2 linked regions of the Methylorubrum extorquens genome follow. Each later gene encodes a partner of the first gene's protein in a complex. Links are inferred from orthologs where the notes say so. Each region holds a gene or a part of one and is shown on either strand. Other genes may lie near its edges.

Region 1 (3,537 bases):
ATAACCTGCGCCACGAGAGGTGTTCGGCCGAAAGGCGCTCCAAGGAGCGCGCGCCGCCCCGGGGGTGCCCGGGTAGCGAGTGCCCTCGGGAAACTCCCGGCGGCCGGGAGGCCCGCGAATGACACTCAGGATGGTGCGCGAGGGGCGATTTGGACGCCCTGGAATGATCGCGCGGCGCAGCCTGGGCCGGTCTATAGAACGTTTCGAAATTGGCCGCTACTGGTCCGATGACACAGGCTCGCGACTGATATCGCGGTCCCGCCCTGCCGATGCGCCCGACTCCCATCCGCGGCTAAGCCGTGGCAGCGGTGTACCGCGTCCCAGAACGTCTCGCGTTGATCCAGAGTCAGGCGTGCGAGTCGGGCCTCCGATTGTGTGCGTCCGGCGACGGGATCGCAGGCAAAAGCCTCTCCGGACGTGTCAGGTGGAGCCCGAGCATGTCTCGGCACCCATGGTCGGCCATCCTGCGAAACTGCCATCCGGTATCACCGAATCAATCCGTCGGCGACCGGAGCGGTTCGCGCGCCGTCGAACGATCCGCTATAGGCCGCACGAGACCGACCTCTCCGCTCGCGAGATGTCCCGGTGTCACCTCGCGCAAGGCGAGGAGATCAGACAGGCAGGATCGAGACGAAGCGTGCGGACCTCAACCTCATCGAAGGCCGATCCGTGCGGTTGATCGTCGAGAATCTGGCCTGTCGCCGCTCCGGACGCCGCATTTTTTCCGGCCTTTCCTTCGCGCTTGGACCCGGCGAAGGCTTGATGGTCACCGGGCGCAACGGCGCAGGCAAATCGAGCCTGCTCACGATGCTGTCCGGCCGCCTCAAGCCCGATACCGGCACGATCCGCGCCGAGGGCATCGGCGAGGCGAACCTGCCGGAATGCCTCCACGTGGTCGGGCACAGGGACGGATTGAAATCGGCGCTGACGGCCGCCGAGAATCTCGAATTCGCCCGCGACCTGCTCGGCAGTCCCGCGGCCTCCCCGAAGGCGGCCCTGGAGGCGATGGGCCTGCCGCACGTGGCGCGCTTGCCGGTCGGCTATCTCTCAGCAGGGCAGCGGCGCCGGGTGGCGCTGGCGCGCCTCCTCGTCTGCCGCCGCCCGCTCTGGCTGCTCGACGAGCCGACTGCCGCCCTGGACCTCGCATCGCAGGGTGTTCTCGCCGGACTGATGGGACGCCACCGGGCCGAAGGCGGGCTCGTGGTTGCTGCAACGCACCAAGCCCTCGGCTTGGAAGATGCCCGCGAGCTGCGCATCGCCTTAGCGACATCCGACGCTGTCTCCGAGGCGGCGTACCAGGCAGAGGATTGGCTGTGATCCGTGCCTTCTCCGCCCTCCTCGCCCGCGATCTGAAACTGGCCGCCCGGGTCGGGGGCTCGGGCGCGCTGTCGCTCGTTTTCTTCCTGATGATCGTGGTGCTGGTGCCCTTCGCGCTGGGCCCCGACATGAACCTGCTGTCGCGGATCGGCCCCGCGATTCTCTGGCTGTCGGCAGTGCTTGCAACCCTGATCGGTCTCGACCGGTTGTTTCAGTCGGACGAGGAGGATGGCTCCCTCGACCTGATGACCGCCGCCGCGGTGCCGCTGGAGCTGGTGGTGCTGGCCAAGGTTCTGGCCTCCTGGCTCACCACTGGTCTGCCTCTGGCGCTCGCTTCTCCGCTGTTCGGCCTGCTGGTGGCACTCTCCCCGAAGGCCATGGGTGCCACGGCCCTGACGCTTGCCCTGGGCACGCCGGCCCTGGCCTTCATCGGCGCCGTCGGCGCGGCGTTGACCGCCACCATCCGTCGGGGCGGCCTGATCCTGGCCATTATCGTACTGCCGCTGATGGTGCCGACTCTGATCTTCGGGGTCTCAGCGGCCGAGGCTGCCGTGGGCGGCACGGTGCCGTTCACGACCCCGTTGACGGTGCTGGCCGCCTTGAGCCTGATCGCGGCGGTGGTCGGCACCCTGGCCGCCGCCGCCGCGCTACGCTGGTCGGAGTGACCCTGGCGCGGCGCTCGGGAGGCTGCGTCTCGGTTCGCCGGATCTACTTATCGCAGCCGATGCAGATCCCGGTGTCGATCTTGTCGTTCTTCTTCTCCATGGCGTTCTCGCGATCGGGATTTCCCGAGCCACGAGTCGCACCGCCCGCCCCGGGAGGCGGCATGGTCTGACCGACGGCCGAGGTGTTCGGTGCGTAGATGGTCGAGGTCGGACCACCACCGGTACCGGTCTGCGCCGGCCCTTGGGCGGCAGCGGATGTGGCGAGGGCCGCGACCAGAACCGCGGCAAACGAGAGACGTGTGATCATCGGCAAACTCCCTTGGAGCTGGAACGCACTAGACCCCTGAGGGTTCATGCCGATCCACCGCCGGAAGCTGGCTCACTATCGGTTCTCGCGAGCACCGTTCTATCAAGATCAAGCTCGGCAGCGCTTCTCCGGATTCAGTCAGGCCAGCAGATCGTCGCTTCGCGCAGTCCCATCAGATGGGCTTCGCCGAGCCCGAACGAAGGAGAGGCATCGAACACCTCGCCCGCCACGCTCACCTCGCAGGCTTCGCCGAGAGCGCCACCGGCGCACAGTTCGAGGGCACGTGTGCGGCCTTGCGTCTCCGCGGCCGCGATCCGGATCAGAAGCTTGCCGGCCAAGCGGATATTGCCCGCTGCATCCTCCGGCAACAGGCCGATGCAGGTGATCTCGTCGTCGGTCGCGTGGACGAGGTGGCAATGATCGAGCGTGACGCGTTCACCGACATGGTGACGGGCCGCGGCGGCGAAGGCCGCTGCGTCCGCATGCGCTTCGAATGCGTGAGCGCCGCTCGGGAGCAGAAGGCCGCTCAGGATGAAAACGCATTCGACTCGCATGGAGAACCCCACCGCACGATTGTGACCGCGCAAACTTCGCAATTTGCAGGCCGAAATCGATCAGGGGACGGCGCATTCCGGGAATCGGCGATGTCAGCGGGTCTGTCCGGTCTCGGGAGCGTGGGTGTTCTGGCTGTCGGTCGGGCCGGTCAGCGTGAAGGCGAAGACGACTAGCCCCGCAAGGATCATCAGCGCGACGGGGAACACGAACATCCAACGGGGCATATCTGGCATCCATGAGCGGGCATTCGGAGCACCGAAACCCTTGGGCAGCCGAATGGCTCCGCCTGAGCTGATGAGATCGGAGCCGAACATATGCGACAAATGCATGCCCGATCCGACGCGTCGGCGATTGCTTTGTGCACTGCAACCTGAGAAATCATGGCCATGCCGGATCGCGATGGCGTCGCGGTCCTGCAGCCCTTCTTGGGCGTTTCCTCCCTAGACTTCGGGCCGTCCTTCGGGGCGGCCTTTTTTCTTTTTGGCTGCCATGCGCCCCTGCGCACAGGCCCGATCCGCGATTGTGGATCGCCCCTCGCAACGGGGCACCCCGGGCGACGGGCGCATTGACCGATGCGCAGCCTTGGCGATAGCTTGACCGTTGACGGTTCCCGCAAGGGATCAAAAGGGAACGCGGTGGAGGGCTTTCGAGCCAGATCCCGCGGCTGCCCCCGCAACTGTGAGCGGAGAGCCC
Region 2 (3,228 bases), 1.3 Mb from region 1 along the record:
GGCAGCGCTAGCGGGATGAAGGTCCAGTTGAAGAAGGGCGGGCCGACCGAGATCTTCTCGCCCGTCAGCATCTCCAGCAGCAGCGGGTAGAGCGTGCCGACGAACACCGTGGCGCAGGCGGCGACGAGGAACAGGTTGTTCATCACCAGAGCGCCCTCGCGGGAGATCGGCGCGAACAGGCCGCCCTGGCGCAAGCTCGGCGCCCGCCACGCGAACAGGGTCAGCGCGCCGCCGATGAACAGCGCGAGGATCGCGAGGATGAACACGCCGCGGCTCGGATCGGAAGCGAAGCTGTGCACCGAGGTGAGCAGCCCCGAGCGGACGATGAAGGTGCCGACCAGCGAGAGCGAGAAGGTGAGGATGGCGAGCAGGACCGTCCAGACCTTGAGCGCGTCGCGCTTTTCCATGACGACGATGGAGTGCAACAGCGCCGTGCCGGCGATCCAGGGCATCAGCGAGGCGTTCTCGACCGGATCCCAGAACCACCAGCCGCCCCAGCCGAGTTCGTAATAGGCCCAGTACGAGCCCATGGCGATGCCAAGCGTCAGGAAGCTCCAGGCGATCAGGGCCCAGGGCCGCACCGCCCGCGCCCAGACGGCATCGATGCGCCCCTCGATCAAGGCGGCGACGGCGAAGGCGAAGGTCACCGAGAAGCCGACATAGCCGAGATAGAGCAGCGGCGGATGGATCGCGAGGCCGAAATCCTGCAGCAGCGGGTTGAGGTCGTTGCCCTCCAGCGGCGCCGGCGCGACGCGGGCGAAGGGATTCGAGGTCGTGATGATGAACAGCACGAACACGAAGGTAATGCTCGCCTGAACCATCAGCGCGTTGGTGCGCAGCACCGGTGGCACGGAGGTCTTGGCGGTGGCGACCCAGGCGCCGAACAAAGCGAGGATCAGCACCCAGAGGAGCATCGAGCCCTCGTGGTTCCCCCAGACGCCGGAGATCTTGTAGATCAAGGGCTTGGCGGTGTGCGAGTTCTCGACGACGTTCTGGACCGAGAAGTCCGACGTCACGTGCGCGTAGGTCAGCGCGCAGAAGGCGAACAGGATGCAGGCGAAGGTGCCGAGCGCGGCGGGCCCCGCCACCTCGCGCAACGCCCCGTCGCCCGAGCGGGCGGCCCAAGCGGGCATCACCGCCTGCACCAGGGAGAGCGCCAGCGCGAGCGCCAGCGCGTAATGGCCGATTTCGACGATCACCGGCAGTTCCCTCGCGCGGTTTCGGTCCGGACGGTCATGGAATCTTTCACCGCTCGCTGCGCTGGCCCAGGGTGGCGTCGGCCGTCTCGGGCTTCGCCGCGTCCTTGGGGGCTTCCTTGCCCCCGCCTTCCTGCCAGCGTCCCTGCGCCTTCAGGGCGTCGGCGACCTCGCGGGGCATGTAATTCTCGTCGTGCTTGGCCAGCACCGTGTCGGCCCGGAACACGCCGCCGACATCGAGCGTGCCCTCGGCGACGATGCCCTGGCCCTCGCGGAACAGGTCCGGCAGCAGGCCGCGATACTGTACGGGAACCGTGGCGTTGGTGTCCGTCACCGCGAATTCGACGTTCTGATCGGGCCCGCGCTTCACCGAGCCGTCCTTGACGAGGCCGCCGAGGCGGAAGCGGGTGCCCGGCGCCACACCCTGCGCCGCCACATCGGCGGGGGAGCGGAAGAACACGATCGAGCCGCTCATCGCCGACAGGATCAGCCCGAGCGCCAGGGCCAGCACGGCGCCGCAGGCGGCGATGAGGATCAGGCGGCGGCTCTTGCGGGTCACGACGGTTCCGTCCCGGTTCGTCGGCTTCTTCTCGTTCCTTCAGGCTTGAAGGCCTGATGGTGGTCCGACGTCTGCTGAGGATCAAGAGACCGGTTTCGGCCCGCCCGCCCGCGGGGTCAAGGTTGAACGGGCGGGACCGATTGTCAGGGGCGGCCTTCCGCTACGGTTGAGCCGGTGTCAGACCGAGTTCCTTGCCGAGCGCATCGAGGCGTTCCACGGCGTTCGGGTTGGCGGCGAGCGCCATCCTGGCCCGGTCGAGGGCCCGGGCTGCGGCGGCCCGATCGCCGATCACGCCGTAGGAGCGCACGAGCCGCATCCACTCGTCGGCGCTGCCGCCCTTGGCGGCGAGCCGCCGGTCGAGGCTCGCGACCATACCGCGGATCGCCGCCTCGCGCTCGGCCGGCGGCATCGCTCGGATCGCGGTGGCGGCGTCGGGCTCCGCCGCATTCTTCTCGCCGGACTTTTCGCCGTTCTCTGCCTTCGGCGGGGGTGCCCCGGCCCCGGCGAGGCCGAGTTCGTGGGCCTGCGCATCGAAACGCGCCTGCGCCTCCTTATCGTCGGGAAACGCCTTGCGCCCGCGCTCCAGCGCATCGAGCGCCTTGTCGCGCTCGCCGAGCACCGCGTGGGAGCGCACGAGGCGCAGCCACTCGTCGGCGCTGCCGCCCTGCTTGGCCAAGCGCCGCTCCAGCCCCTCGACCATGCCGCGAATCGCGTCGATCCGCTCCGAGGGGGGCAGAGCCTGGATGTTGCCGCCCGGCCCGGCCACCGGCGCCTCGGACATCGCGCCTTCCTTGGCGGCGTCCTTGACGCCCTCCCCGGCTTCTCCTCCGGCCTTCGGCGCGGCCATGGTCTCACCCTTCAGCCGGGCGAGGTTCTCGCGCACCGTCGGCAGCCAGGGTGCGTCCGCGGGGGCGGAGGCCGCCATCGCTTCCAGCCGCCGCACGGCGCCGGCTACGTCGCCGGACTGCTCGTCGCCGCGGGCGAGATAGAACTGGGGCTTGGCCGCCTTCGGGTCGGCGGCGAGCGCCCGGCCCAGCACCTTGCGCGCCTCCGGCGAGACCGTGCCGTCGGCGGCCGCGACCAGGGCCTCGCCCCAATCGGACAGAGCCTGGGCGTCCTCGCCCTTGAGGCGGACCAGCGCCGCGTAGGCGCGGGCCGCGTCGTCGAACCGACCCAGCCGCATGTAGACGGGGCCGAGCACGCTCCAGCCGCGGACGTCGTCCGGGTGGTTGGCGAGCCGTGCCTCGATCTGGCCGATGGCGGTCATCAGATCCTGCGCGCCGGCCCGCGTCGCCTTGCGGTCGGCGTCGGTCTGCGAGGGGAGGTTCGGCGAGCCGTAGAGGCCGTAGACGACGAGCGCGACGAGGGGGATCGTCGAGAGCGCGAAGGCGGAGGCCGCCCGGCGCTGGCGCAGATGCGGCTCGGCGATCGGCGCAGGCCCCGACCCGTCCGCCTGCTCCTCGCGGCTCGCTC

What was found.
Region 2: the proteins of ccmB (region 1) and ccmE are in contact, whole or in part, in a solved structure (PDB 8CE8), measured with the Escherichia coli proteins. The link is inferred for Methylorubrum extorquens from one-to-one orthologs.

The regions. Positions count from the first base shown.
Region 1 is NZ_JALJXF010000001.1:3,349,936-3,353,472, forward strand. What follows is about bases 255-3,147. They hold ccmB (heme exporter protein CcmB), read left to right. Parts: upstream 255-1,313; coding sequence 1,314-1,982; downstream 1,983-3,147. Other genes in these bases: ccmA (heme ABC exporter ATP-binding protein CcmA), read left to right, coding at 670-1,317; J2W78_RS15835 (hypothetical protein), read right to left, coding at 2,026-2,289; J2W78_RS15840 (hypothetical protein), read right to left, coding at 2,424-2,843; J2W78_RS24755 (hypothetical protein), read right to left, coding at 2,937-3,068. UniProt on the Escherichia coli protein: Required for the export of heme to the periplasm for the biogenesis of c-type cytochromes.
Region 2 is NZ_JALJXF010000001.1:4,614,680-4,617,907, reverse strand. What follows is about bases 1-2,907. They hold ccmE (cytochrome c maturation protein CcmE), read right to left. Parts: upstream 1,756-2,907; coding sequence 1,246-1,755; downstream 1-1,245. Other genes in these bases: ccmI (c-type cytochrome biogenesis protein CcmI), read right to left, coding at 1,916-2,907; J2W78_RS21585 (heme lyase CcmF/NrfE family subunit), read right to left, coding at 1-1,199. Outside these bases: more of ccmI, read right to left, coding at 2,908-3,228. UniProt on the Escherichia coli protein: Heme chaperone required for the biogenesis of c-type cytochromes. Transiently binds heme delivered by CcmC and transfers the heme to apo-cytochromes in a process facilitated by CcmF and CcmH.